DNA from 2 places in the Vreelandella janggokensis genome. Region 2 is predicted to be linked to the other one. Evidence: predicted binding sites of a transcription regulator. Region 2 holds the regulator's gene; the other holds the start of a gene.
What was found. The regulator sigma-54, encoded in region 2, starts transcription at its own class of promoters, with help from an activator protein. The targets are predictions, from matches to a motif close to TGGCACNNNNNTTGCTNT.
Positions count from the first base shown of each region.

Region 1: glnL (nitrogen regulation protein NR(II)) is a predicted target of sigma-54. The motif match lies at 2,554-2,571, and genes of this name have one in related genera.

Region 1 covers NZ_JARWAJ010000005.1:120,271-126,825, forward strand. Annotated here, with positions in the region: gene ntrC (nitrogen regulation protein NR(I)) at 1-1,429, opposite strand, end outside; gene glnL (nitrogen regulation protein NR(II)) at 1,426-2,484, opposite strand; gene QC816_RS14245 (DUF4124 domain-containing protein) at 2,691-3,221, opposite strand; gene glnA (glutamate--ammonia ligase) at 3,302-4,708, opposite strand; gene QC816_RS14255 (glycosyltransferase family protein) at 5,247-5,819, shown strand; gene QC816_RS14260 (acyltransferase family protein) at 5,816-6,555, opposite strand, start outside.
Region 2 covers NZ_JARWAJ010000001.1:948,858-955,412, reverse strand. Annotated here, with positions in the region: gene QC816_RS04320 (ABC transporter ATP-binding protein) at 1-48, opposite strand, end outside; gene QC816_RS04315 (KpsF/GutQ family sugar-phosphate isomerase) at 311-1,294, shown strand; gene QC816_RS04310 (KdsC family phosphatase) at 1,316-1,852, shown strand; gene lptC (LPS export ABC transporter periplasmic protein LptC) at 1,859-2,437, shown strand; gene lptA (lipopolysaccharide transport periplasmic protein LptA) at 2,441-2,935, shown strand; gene lptB (LPS export ABC transporter ATP-binding protein) at 2,946-3,695, shown strand; gene QC816_RS04290 (RNA polymerase factor sigma-54) at 3,800-5,221, shown strand; gene hpf (ribosome hibernation-promoting factor, HPF/YfiA family) at 5,308-5,616, shown strand; gene QC816_RS04280 (PTS sugar transporter subunit IIA) at 5,621-6,094, shown strand; gene rapZ (RNase adapter RapZ) at 6,171-6,555, shown strand, end outside.

The DNA of each region.
Region 1 (6,555 bases), on a different contig from region 2:
ACTCGTCCGCCGCCAGCGCAGGCAGCAGCGTTTTCAGTTTGCGGGTCAACGTATTGCGCCCCCAGCCCAGTAATTCTGCGGCCTCGCCCTTACGCCCGCCGGTGTGCTTGAGCGCGGTTTCTATCAAGATGCGTTCGAAATCCGGCACGGCCTCTTCCAGCAAATGGGTGTGGCCTTCTGCCAGGGCGTGATCCGCCCAATCGCGAAAAGCGCTCCGCCAGTCACCGTGGGCACTTGACTCAGAGGCGCTGGGTGCGCGCAATTCCGCGGGCAAATCTTCTACCAGCACTTCACGTCCCGAGGCCATCACCGTCAGCCAGCGGCAGATGTTTTCTAACTGGCGAACATTGCCCGGCCAGGGCAGGCGGGTCAGATGTGCTTCCGCTTCGGGGGTCAGCACTTTCACATCCGTGGACAGCTCTTTGGCCGCCTCAGCCAGAAAGTGACTCGTCAGCCTGGGGATATCCTCACGGCGCTCGGCCAGCTTCGGCAAGTGGATGCGAATGACGTTCAGGCGATGAAACAAGTCTTCCCGGAAGCGCCCATCGTCGACCAGTGATTCAAGGTTCTGGTGGGTGGCCGCGATAATCCGCACGTCGACTTTTGTCGGCGTATGCCCCCCCACGCGATAGAACTCGCCGTCGGCCAGTACGCGCAGCAACCGCGTCTGGGTTTCAGCCGGCATATCGCCAATTTCATCCAGAAACAGCGTGCCGCCATTGGCCTGCTCAAAGCGCCCCTGACGCTGTGAAGTGGCACCGGTAAAGGCCCCTTTCTCATGGCCGAACAGCTCGGACTCGATCAAGTCCCGCGGAATCGCCGCCATGTTCAGCGCAATGAACGGCTTGCCCTGGCGCGGGCTGTGCTGATGTAGCGCCTCGGCAACACGTTCTTTACCGGTGCCCGACTCGCCATTGATCAGCACGGTAATATGCGAATGAGACAAACGCCCGATCGCCCGGAAAACCTCCTGCATGGCAGGGGCTTCACCGATAATTTCCGCGTTGAGTCCCTCCGGCACCGTGACCGGGCGCTGACGTTCGCGCGCATGGGCAATGGCACGACGCACCAGCGCCAGCGCCTCATCCACGTCAAACGGCTTGGGGAGATATTCGAAGGCGCCGCCTTGATAAGACGCCACGGCGCTGTCCAGGTCCGAATGCGCGGTCATCACGATCACCGGCAAATCGGGGTGGGCCTCGCGTACCCGGGCCATCAGGTCCAGGCCATCAATTCCCGGCATGCGAATATCGGTAACCAGGACATCCGGCGGACTCTCGAGCAAGCGGGAAAGGGCCGTGTCGGCACGCTCGATACATTCAACCTCGAGATCGGGTTGCGCCAGCGCACGTTCAAGTACCCAGCGAATCGCACGGTCATCGTCAACAATGACGACCCGCGCAACATCATTACGGGCAGGCTCTGTCATGACGCTTCTCCGGTGACATTAATAACCAAGGGAATCAATAAACGAAATTCGGTGCGCCCTGGGCGTGAGTCGCATTCGATCAGTCCTTGATGTTGGTGCAAAATTGATTGGGCGATCGACAGTCCAAGCCCGCTGCCTTCGGCACGGCCCGAGACCATCGGATAAAACAGGGTTTCTTGCAGGGAGCCGGGAATGCCGGGGCCATTGTCGATAATGCCCACCTCGCTGACCAGGCGGTGCCGCTCGGCGCCCAACGTAAACTGGCGGCGCGCACGGGTGCGCAGCGCCAGCATCGGTGTCGGCGTCTCGGCATCGCCCATGGCCTGAACCGCATTGCGGGCCACATTCAGCACCGCCTGGATCATCTGCGCTTCATCGCCGAACAGGTCCGGCAGGCTGGGATCGTAATCCCGTTGAATATCGACCCACGGGTGCTCAGCGATCAGCAATGAACGCACACGTTCGAGCACCTTGTGAATATTGACCGGCTCGTGTTTGACGATGTAATTGGGCCCCAGCATGGAATCCACCATGTCCCGTAGCCGGTCAACTTCTTCGACGATGATATGGGTAAATTCACGCAGCGCCGGGTTATCCAGATCGCGTTCAAGCAACTGCGCCGCGCCACGAATACCACCCAACGGGTTTTTGACTTCGTGAGCAAGGCCGCGCGCCAGCACCTTGATAGTTTCCTGGCGGGTGGTGAGCGCCTCCTCGCGGGAAATCTGCATCAGCCGGTCGCGGGGCTCGACCTCCAGCAACAGTTCCGTGTCGGACAGGGGGGTTACCGTATAGTCGACGGTGAGCGGATCGCGATTCAGCGGCGTAATGCGCGCCTCACGCTGGGTAAAGGGATGAAACGCATCGCGGGCTTTGGCCAACACCTCATCGATGCTTTCATCACCGCCCAGCATCTCGTCCAGGCTCATCCCCCGCACACGGCTGAGGCTAACGGCAAACAACGCCTCTGCGGCAGGATTCATCCAGCACACATTGAGGCGGCCGTCCAGCAGCAGCACCGCCGTGGTGAGGTGTTCAAGTAAACGCTGGTGCATGGTGGTGTCTTGCAAAGTCGCCTCGTCCATTATCTTGGGTCAGCCTTCCGCTGGAAAGATGTAGAGAGAACTGCAAAAAGCGCGCCAAATGGGCCAGCGTGCTGATTTGCACGGCACTTGCGCCGTGTGGCGGTGCATGGCGAGTCGTTTTAGCGCAGGTCATCGACGCTTCCAGCGACCACATGCACCATAATGGCGCATTGACGCTATTCTGCCACCACAATCGTCACCGTGTTTGTGCGGTGCTGCCGTCGCCCATGGCTATCCAATAGCTCAGCCTGAAGCCGATGCCGACCGGCGGGCAAGTTTGCCAACCAGAACACATCGCTGTGCAGCGCCGACTGGCTAAGCTTGCCATTCACCCGCAGCTGTACCCGATGATCATCACGTAACCGGGGGCTAATACTCAGCATTACCGGCGTGTCGGCACCCACCTCGGCGCCATCGCTTGGCGAGCGAATCTGGAAGCGGTCGTAAGGCATGAAGGGCTGGCCAGGTGAGGTGGCCGGTGGCTCATCGGACCTCTCGGCGTATTCGCTTGGCAATCCAGGCAACGGCGCCAGCTCAAGCGCTTCCCCACCCTCGCTCGGGGTGTCGGAAAAGGTGACATTGCCGTGTTCATCGACCACTCGATAGACGGTTGATGATGCAGCCGTAACATCCACCCATACGGCCAGCACCAGACCAAGGCCGATGCCCCAGCCTTTGGTCCGCGCCATTAACACCTTGCGCAACATGCGTCCCCCTCAACTAAAAAACCCCGCCGTGGCGGGGTTTAGGATCATCTGCACCACATAGGTGAGATTAGCCGCTGTTGTTAGCAGCTATAATACATATCAAACTCGACCGGATGCGTGGTCATGCGGATCCGCTCCACGTCTTCCATCTTGAGTTCGATGTAGGCATCGATCATTTCGTCGGTGAACACGCCACCTTCGGTCAGGAAGGCCCGGTCGGTGTCCAGCGCTTCCAGCGCCTGATCCAGGCTGCTTGCCACGGTGGGTACCGACTTGCCTTCTTCCGGCGGCAGGTCGTACAAGTTCTTGTCCATGGCGTCGCCAGGGTGAATCTTGTTCTTGATGCCGTCGATACCGGCCATCAGCATCGCCGCAAAAGCCAGGTACGGGTTGGCCGTCGGGTCAGGGAAGCGGGTTTCAACACGCTTGCCTTTCGGGCTGGCCGTGTACGGAATACGAATGGATGCCGAACGGTTACGGGCACTGTAAGCCAGCATGACCGGTGCCTCGAAACCCGGTACCAGGCGCTTGTACGAGTTGGTAGAAGCGTTGGTGAAGGCGTTCAGGGCACGGGCGTGCTTGATGATGCCGCCAATATAGTAAAGCGCCATTTCGGAGAGACCCGCGTACTCGTCGCCTGCGAACTGGTTGGTACCGTCCTTCCAGAACGACTGGTGAACGTGCATGCCCGAACCGTTATCACCCACCAGCGGCTTCGGCATGAAGGTTGCCGTTTTGCCGTAGGCATGCGCCACGTTGTGGATCACATACTTCATTTCCTGAACTTCGTCGGCTTTCTTCACCAGCGTGTTGAACTTCACACCGATTTCGTTCTGACCAGCGTTGGAAACTTCGTGGTGGTGAACTTCTACCGACTGGCCGATCGCTTCCAGGGTGTTACACATGGCACCACGGATATCGTGGAAGCTGTCGACCGGTGGAACCGGGAAGTAGCCGCCTTTAACACGCGGACGGTGGCCCAGATTGCCACCTTCTACCTGGCTGTCCGTGGCCCATGCACCTTCTTCAGACGTGATCTTGTACATGGCGCCCTGGATGTCGGATTTCCAGTGGACTTCGTCAAAGATGAAAAACTCGGGCTCAGGACCGAAGAAAGCCGTGTCGCCAAGACCGGTTGACTGCAGGTACGCCTCGGCGCGCTTGGCAATGGAGCGTGGGTCACGGTCATAGCCCTGCATGGTGGCCGGCTCGATAATGTCACAGCGCAATACCAGCGTGGCATCTTCAGTGAAGGGATCGAGATAGGCAGTGCCATCTTCGGGGCGCAGAATCATGTCGGATTCGTTGATGCCCTTCCAGCCGTTGATGGACGAACCATCAAACATCTGACCGTTTTCGAAAAACTCTTCGTCCACATCGCGGGCAGGCACGGTCACGTGCTGCTCTTTACCGCGGGTGTCGGTGAAACGCAGGTCTACCCACTTAACATCATGCTCTTCAATTAGCGCGAGAGTCTTGGCTGACATAGTGTCCTCCGGTATGAGCGTGGCTTAAAGCTAATGACAGTAAGCTACCAATAAATGTTGTTCGACATGTCGCGTGCATCATGGCACGCCTGCCTTGCTTATTCACTCAACGTTTGTCCGTTGCCATCAACAGAACGTCTAGCGATAGAAACCGGCTAATGTTGTAGCACGCCGCCAGGCGATTTGCCTATGACCTACTAGCCGCTACCGCAAATAATGCAGGTTGCGTGCCAATCTTGCACCAATATGGCATAAAATAATGGCAAATAGTTGTTTTTAAATGACTTTAAAAATCACTCTGGTGCCACTTCATGTTGCATATCAGGCATAAACGTTCAGTCAAAACCCAATGTCGCCAACTATTGCACCACAAATAAGCAAGAACGGACTTAATTGCACCATAGAGGTGCACTCGATATTGCAGCCAAATCCACCCGCTTAATTTACTTGCGCGCCAAACGGTAGAGACTATAGTAAACTTTTATACACAATCAGTTACAATAAGCAAAAACCAGACACATAGACCGGAGGGCAACCCATGAAGTCGGTCTGCTTTATTATCGACACCAGCGTAACGGGTGCCCAACTGCCCCGCCATTTACGCAACATTCACCTAGCAGCCGCCGACCATCCCGCTTTCACACTGCAGATAACCAGTTTGCTCCGTGACCCCCGGTTAACCCTGATGGAGCAACGCTTCGCTGCCCACTGCACCACCCTGCCGGGCACCGCGCTGGGTGCGCGGCTGAACCATGCGGCCGCCACCAGCCAGGCCGAATGGCTGGTGTTTGCCCTCCACGCCACGGCCCTGCCGGTGACCCTCTGGGTGGCAATGTTTCCCATGCTGGATAGCTACGCCGTGGATGCCGTCGTGCTCGGCCCCAGTGAGCCCACCTTTCCCGCACGCCTTTTACAACGCTTTTTAGCTTCAGCGCTTCAATCGCCGCCCTACATAGCGGTACGACGAACGTGGTTGGAGCGTCTGGGCGGCTTCGACCCCGACCTCGACCGCAGCGCCCTGCACGACTTCATGCAGCGACTGCATGCCTGCCCCACACGCATTCATACGTTGACCAATGACAATGCCACTACCTCGCCAGGGGTCGCCTAGTGCATGGCCACATTCAGTTTCTTGCCAAACATCATCGCCCCGATTCTGGATGTATTGACCACCTTGCTTAGCACGATACAGCCCGTCATGCTCACCAACGCAAGCATTACGGCGTAAACCACGATGGGCAGCGATAAAGGCGCGATGATCAGGTCGGTGGCGATGAAAAACATCGGATGCGCCAGATAGATGCCAAACGAATACACATTGATCTGGCGGACCCAATTCGGTGCCGTATAGCCCTTGAGCTGACGTGTGGCGCAGAGCGTAAACAACACAAAGAACGGAATGACCCAGACCTCTTTTGATGTAAAGGCCGGCAGGTGGGCAAGTGTTGCCACACCAAGCCCAAGTACAAACAGGCCCAGGCAGGCCGGGTGGGCCAGATACTTCATCCACTGCGGTCGCTGGGCTTTGATGCCATTAGGGGCCAGCGGGTAGTAACGCACGAGTACCAACGCCAGGAAAAACAGGTAAAGCCAGCCCAGCGGCGCCACCCAGAGCAGATACCCCGGCGGATTGACGCCCTGCCAGTACGCCGTTCCCCAGTAGGCCATGCTGATCAGGCAGGATAGCCACAACCACGGTACCGGGTTGACTCGCCAGAGGCGCAAGCGGGTAAACAGCCAATAACCGACATAAAACTGCATCGCAATGATCAGGAAGTAACCGTGCCAGCCGGCATAAACAAAATACTCAACGGCATTGGCCCAGAAGTTGACCGGGTCACCTTCTG
Region 2 (6,555 bases):
CCGAGAAAAATGCAGGTTCTCGACTTCAATAAAAGGCACATCGCTCATGGAACCATCGACTCTCGCGTTGACTTGCACCATTGCTCGCTTCACGCAGCAATTAGGAAACAGTGATAAAAAATCCGTGTTAAAAAAACTGTATTTAAAAAACCACGTTAAAAAACCATTATCGAACAACGTATTCTAACCCTAGCAGACGATGACAAGCGAGCATCGCTTATCCTCACGACAAAACGATGGGGCAAAGTCCACTCGGTCAATGTTACTCTTACGTTTTAATTGTCATTTTTAACGAGCCACGCGATTACCCATGCCAGCGACAACTGCGACCACACCCTTTCGCCAAAGCGCATTGCGCACGCTAGACATTGAGCAGGCCGCCATCGCAGGCTTGGTCGGCAAACTGGATGCGCATTTCGACCATGCCTGCGAGCTGATTCTGGCTTGCCAGGGACGCGTTGTGGTGACCGGCATGGGAAAGTCAGGCCATATTGCCGGCAAAATCGCGGCCACACTGGCCAGTACTGGCTCGCCGGCGTTTTTTGTTCACCCTGGTGAAGCCAGTCATGGTGACCTGGGCATGATTACCCGCTGCGATGTCGTGATCGCGCTCTCGAACTCAGGAGAAACTGCTGAGGTAACGGCTCTGCTGCCGCTGCTGAAGCGCCTGGGTACGCCACTGATCAGCATGACAGGACGCCCGACCTCTACACTTGCCCAGCATGCGGATGCTCATTTGAACAGCAGTGTCGATCGGGAAGCCTGCCCACTGGATCTAGCGCCGACAAGTTCTACCACAGCGGCATTAGCCCTGGGCGACGCTCTCGCTGTTGCCCTACTTGAAGCACGCGGCTTTACCGCAGAAGATTTTGCCCTGTCGCATCCTGGCGGCAGCCTGGGCCGCCGCCTCCTGCTTCGCGTTCGTGATCTTATGCATCAAGGCGAACGTTTACCTCAGGTCGCCCTGGGCAGCCCCCTGCGCGATGCGTTACTGGAAATCACCCGACAAGGGCTGGGATTCACCTGCGTGGTAGACCCCGACGGCCTGTTAGTCGGCGTATATACGGATGGCGATCTGCGCCGCACCCTGGATAACTTTCACGACCTGCGTGACGTACAGGTAGATGACGTCATGACCCGGCCTGGCAAGCGTATATCTCCCGACCTTCTCGCGGCGGAAGCCGTTCGTATCATGGAAGACAACCGCATTACCGCGCTGGCCGTAGTGGACGAACACCAGCGCCCGATAGGCGCGCTGCATATGCATGACCTGCTTGCCAGCGGCGTTATTTAACCTAAATCGACCGGAGTCCTAATGACCCTTTCTGCTGACCTACTCGACCGACTACGTCGCATTCGCTTATTTGCCCTTGATGTCGATGGTGTGCTTACCGATGGTCGCCTCTACTTTCAAGCCGACGGTGTCGAAATAAAAGCCTTCCACACCCAGGACGGCCATGGACTCAAGTTGTTGAAACGTGCGGGCATCTCAGTGGCCTTGATCACCGGCCGCGACTCCCCCATGGTCAGCCAACGTGCCGCCGCTCTGGGCATCCCCCACGTCTATCAAGGCTGCGAAGATAAACTGGCCGTCCTCCGCGGCCTGTGCCAACGCCTGGAGCTTGACTTGTCTCAGGTTGCCTATTGCGGTGACGACCTTCCCGACCTGGCCAGCATCAAGCGTTCGGGGGTTGGCATCACGGTACCCAACGCCCCTGACTACATGCACACCCACGCTGACTGGGTCACCGAACGCCTGGGGGGACACGGCGCTGTCCGCGAAGTCTGCGATACGTTACTCGATGCTCAGGGCCACTGGGGTGCCGTCGTCGATACTTATCTACACGGCTGAGGCACTATGCTGAAGACACTGCGCACGCGCCTGGGACTGGCCCTGATAGTGCTGGCTCTGGGTGGCTTTCTGGTATGGCTGGACCCAGGTGGCCCACAGACTGTCCCGACAGACCCGGAAGCCCGAGCCGAGGAGCCAGGTCATGTCCTTCACAATGCCGAGCTTACACTGTTTGATGAACAGGGGAATATTCAGCAGGGGTTAACCACGCCTCGTCTGGTACATACCCCCCAATCCGCCTCAACACTCGCCGAAACGCCGCACGCCACGCTTTATGACAGCGAGCGACGAATCTGGAACGCCACGTCAGAGATAGGTACGCTGAATACCCGTTCCCAGGAGCTGACGCTTTCGGGCAATGCAAGATTGATCGCCCCTGATGAAGGCTGGCAGCTCGACACGGACGTTCTGCACTATGAGGGGAAAACCGCCCATGCGTGGAGTAATACTCATGTGCTGCTCCAGCAACCGCCCCAGCGCATGACAGCACAGCGAATGGATGCATGGCTCAACGAGGAGGAGGTGCGCCTCGAAGGTAACGTTCAAGGCCACCACCCTCCGGAGACGCAACCCGGACAGGAATGAAACATGAAAGCGTTTATCTACACGGCGATGGCTGCTGCCTGCCTAGTGCCTTTTTACGCAACCGCAGATAATCACCAGCAACCGGTTGAAGTCGTCGCCGACCAGCTCGACCTGGATCAGCGCGCCGGTACAGCGGTCTACACCGGCGACGTCGAAGTTCGCCAAGGCAACATGCTGATAAGAGGCGACGAAGTGGAAATCCAGCGAAATGAGGAAGGCGAGCTCTCGCGGGCCACGGCGCTGGGCGAACGGGCCTATTTGCGGCGGCAACCCGAAGACCAGGATGGCCCGATGGAAGGCTGGGGTCGAAGGGTGATCTACCATGTCGCCGAGCGACGCGTCGAGTTGATTGACCAGGCGGAAATCATCCAGCAAGGCGACCGCTTCACCGGGGGGCGGCTGGAATACTTTATCGACCGCGAGTTCGTCAAGGCGCGCTCCGACGTCGACAATCAAGAGTCGCAGCGCATCCGCATGACGCTGCAACCCGAGGGATAAGGAGAGCCTGATGGCAGTTGCCGACAACAGCGCAACACAAACGCTATACGCCCGCCATTTGGCGAAAAGCTACAAGCGCCGACGCGTCGTAAAAGACATCAACCTGGATATCTCACAAGGCAGCATCGTCGGTTTGCTCGGCCCCAACGGCGCCGGTAAAACCACTTCATTCTACATGATTGTCGGCCTGGTCAAGGCAGATGCAGGCAGCGTCGGGATTGATAGCCTGGACCTTTCCCGAGCACCCATGCACGAGCGTGCCAAGGCAGGCATTGGCTATTTGCCCCAGGAGGCGTCGATCTTTCGCAAACTCTCCGTCGCCGACAACATCATGGCCATTTTACAAACCCGTCACGACCTGGATCGAGCCGGACGCGAAGCACGCCTGGAAACACTCCTGGAAGAGTTCCATATTACCCACATCCGCGACAATATGGGCATGAGCCTTTCCGGAGGCGAACGGCGCCGCGTCGAGATCGCCCGGTCCCTCGCGACAGAGCCTGCGTTCATCCTGCTTGATGAGCCTTTTGCAGGTGTAGACCCCATCTCCGTGGGCGATATCAAGTCGATCATCCGCGCCTTGAAGGAGCGAGGTATTGGCGTATTGATTACCGATCATAACGTGCGTGAAACGCTGGATATTTGCGATGTGGCGTATATCGTCGGCGACGGGCATATTATCGCCAGCGGTTCGCCGGCCGCCATTCTTGACAATCAGGAGGTGCGTGACGTTTACCTAGGTGCTGATTTCCGTCTCTAAAGCCATCAATGGCATATTTATTGCCGATGGCATACTTATTGCACTTGCACCCAAACACAACTCGCACTAGGGTGGATGCTTTCCGATAAACGAGTGGTTCTCAGATGGTCATGAAAGCTTCTCTTCAACTGCGGATCGGCACTCAGCTCACCATGACACCCCAGCTGCAGCAGGCAATTGCCCTGCTACAGCTATCAACGCTCGATTTACGCCAAGAAATCCAGCAAGCGCTTGACGCCAACCCCATGCTCGAGCAGGAAGATGAGTTCAGCGAAAGCGAGCAAGCTGACAGCGAGCCGGAAGCAAGCGAGTGGGCAGATAGCATTCCCAAGGAGCTATCCGTCGATAGCGACTGGTCAGATACCTATCAGGATACGATGGGCAGTGGCAGCACAAGTAGCGAGGGGCCTGACTTCGAGCGCCAGGCCACCGGGCAAACGCTGCATGGCCACCTCCTCTGGCAACTCGCCATGACCGATTTGAGCCAACGTGAACAGTTGGTGGCCGAGAGCCTGATTGACGCACTGGATGCTAACGGCTATCTCACCCAGCCCCTTGCCGATATCCGCGAAGGACTGCGAGACCAGGGCGTGGAAGGCCTCAGCCAGCGCGAGGTTGAAACCATTCTACTGCGACTGCAACAGTTCGAGCCCACCGGCATCTTCGCCCGCGATCTTCGCGAATGCCTGATGCTTCAGCTCGCCGCACTACCCGGTGACACACCGCTGCTGATTCCTGCGCGGCGTCTGGTTCGCCAGTTCCTTGAAGCGCTGGGTAAAAATGATCAGCGCCTCCTCAAGCGAAGACTCGGCCTGGACGATGTGCAACTCGATGACGTCATCCAACTGATCAGAAGCCTGGACCCGCGCCCCGGCAGCGTTTACAGCGCCACTGACGATAGCTACGTGATTCCCGACCTGGTGGTTCGCCACGATAACGAAGGCTGGCACCTCGAACTCAACCCAGAGGCCTTACCCAAGCTCAGGATTCAACCCGACTACGCTAGCCTGATCAAGCGCGCCGACAAGAGTCATGATAACCAGTTCCTCAAGGATCACTTGCAGGAAGCCCGCTGGCTGATCAAAAGCCTCTCCAGCCGCAACGACACCCTGTTACGCGTCGGCCGCGAAATCATCACTCGCCAGATCGGCTTTCTCGAACACGGCGAAGAGGCCATGAAACCGCTTATACTGGCCGATATTGCCGATGCGGTAGAGATGCATGAGTCGACCATCTCTCGCGTCACCACCCAGAAGTTCATCCATACACCGCGGGGAATTTTCGAGCTTAAATACTTCTTTTCCAGCCAGATCAGTGGCCAGGACGGCGACAGCCACTCCAGCACGGCCATACGCGCTCGACTCAAAAAACTGATTCAGGAAGAACCCCCCGGCAAACCTTTGTCAGATAGCCGTCTGGTCACCCTGCTGGAGGAAGCCGGCATCCACGTAGCACGTCGCACGGTTGCCAAATACCGCGAAGGCATGGGCATCCCTTCGTCCAGCGAACGGCGTCGCTTACGTTAAGCAAACGGAAACTCAACACAAGGGCTTTGCTTAACGCCAAAAAGGGTTACAATCGAAGGACAGTCCGACGGATAAGGAGTACGTCAATGCAAGTCAATATCACCGGTCATCATGTAGATCTGACTGACGCCTTGCGTGACTATGTCAACGAAAAGCTGGAACGCGTTGAGCGCCATTACGACAACATCACCACCGTGCAGGTAACGCTCTCGGTCGAAAAAGAGCGTCAACAGGCCGCCTGCACACTCCACGCGGCAGGAGCTGACTTGCATGCCGAGGCCCTCGATAATGACATGTACGCCGCCATCGACGCCCTGGCGGACAAGATTGATCGACAGCTCGTTAAGCATAAGGAAAAAGCACAAGCCCGCGCCCAGGGCGCAGGTGTGCGTTAATTCAATGACGTTGGCCACAATCCTCCCCCCGGAACGCGTTCTCTACGATGTGCCCGGGGGCAGCAAAAAACGGGTGCTGGAGTTTTTCAGCACCTTTATCGCACAAAACATTCCCAGCCTCGACAGCCAGGAAGTGTTCAGCCGTTTGATTGGTCGTGAACGCCTCGGCAGTACGGGGATTGGCAACGGCGTGGCGATTCCCCATGCTCGAAGCCCACACTGTGATTCACCTATCGCCGGCTTTCTCAAACTCAATGAAGCGGTCGACTTTGACGCCATTGATGGCGACCCGGTTGACCTGGTGTTTGTTCTTCTCGTGCCTGAAGAAGCCGACGACACCCATCTCGCACTGCTGGGACAAGTTGCTTCCATCATGAATGATGCCGACACGCGCCAGCAGCTCCGTAAGTCGGGTAGTCAACGTGAATTGCTGGACCTCATCTCCGCCAAGATACGCGACCAGGCGGCCAGCCTTTAATAGGTCGGCACGTAATGAACCGTCCTGACCAAGGGGCGTTTATCCAAGTCGCTTGACCGCAAGCAAGAGAGCCTTCATGCAACTCGTCATTATTAGTGGCCGATCGGGGTCAGGCAAATCGATAGCCTTACAGGCGCTGGAAGATCTGGGTTATTACGCCATTGATAACCTGCCCGCCATGCTATTGGACTCGCTGGTGGATGAGTTGCGTGATCAGGGTGATCGCTCCCACTTGGCTGTCAGCATTGATGCACGCAATCTGCCAGGCGCACTTGCCAAACTTCCAGAACTGCTCAAGGAGCTTCGACAGCGGACCATCAAGTGCCAGATCGTGTATCTCACCACCGACGCACGTATTTTACTGGAGCGCTATTCAGCCACTCGCAGGCGGCATCCGCTCACGCGCAACAGCAGTCTCACGCTAGAAGAAGCCATCGACAAAGAAGAGCAAACGCTGCACG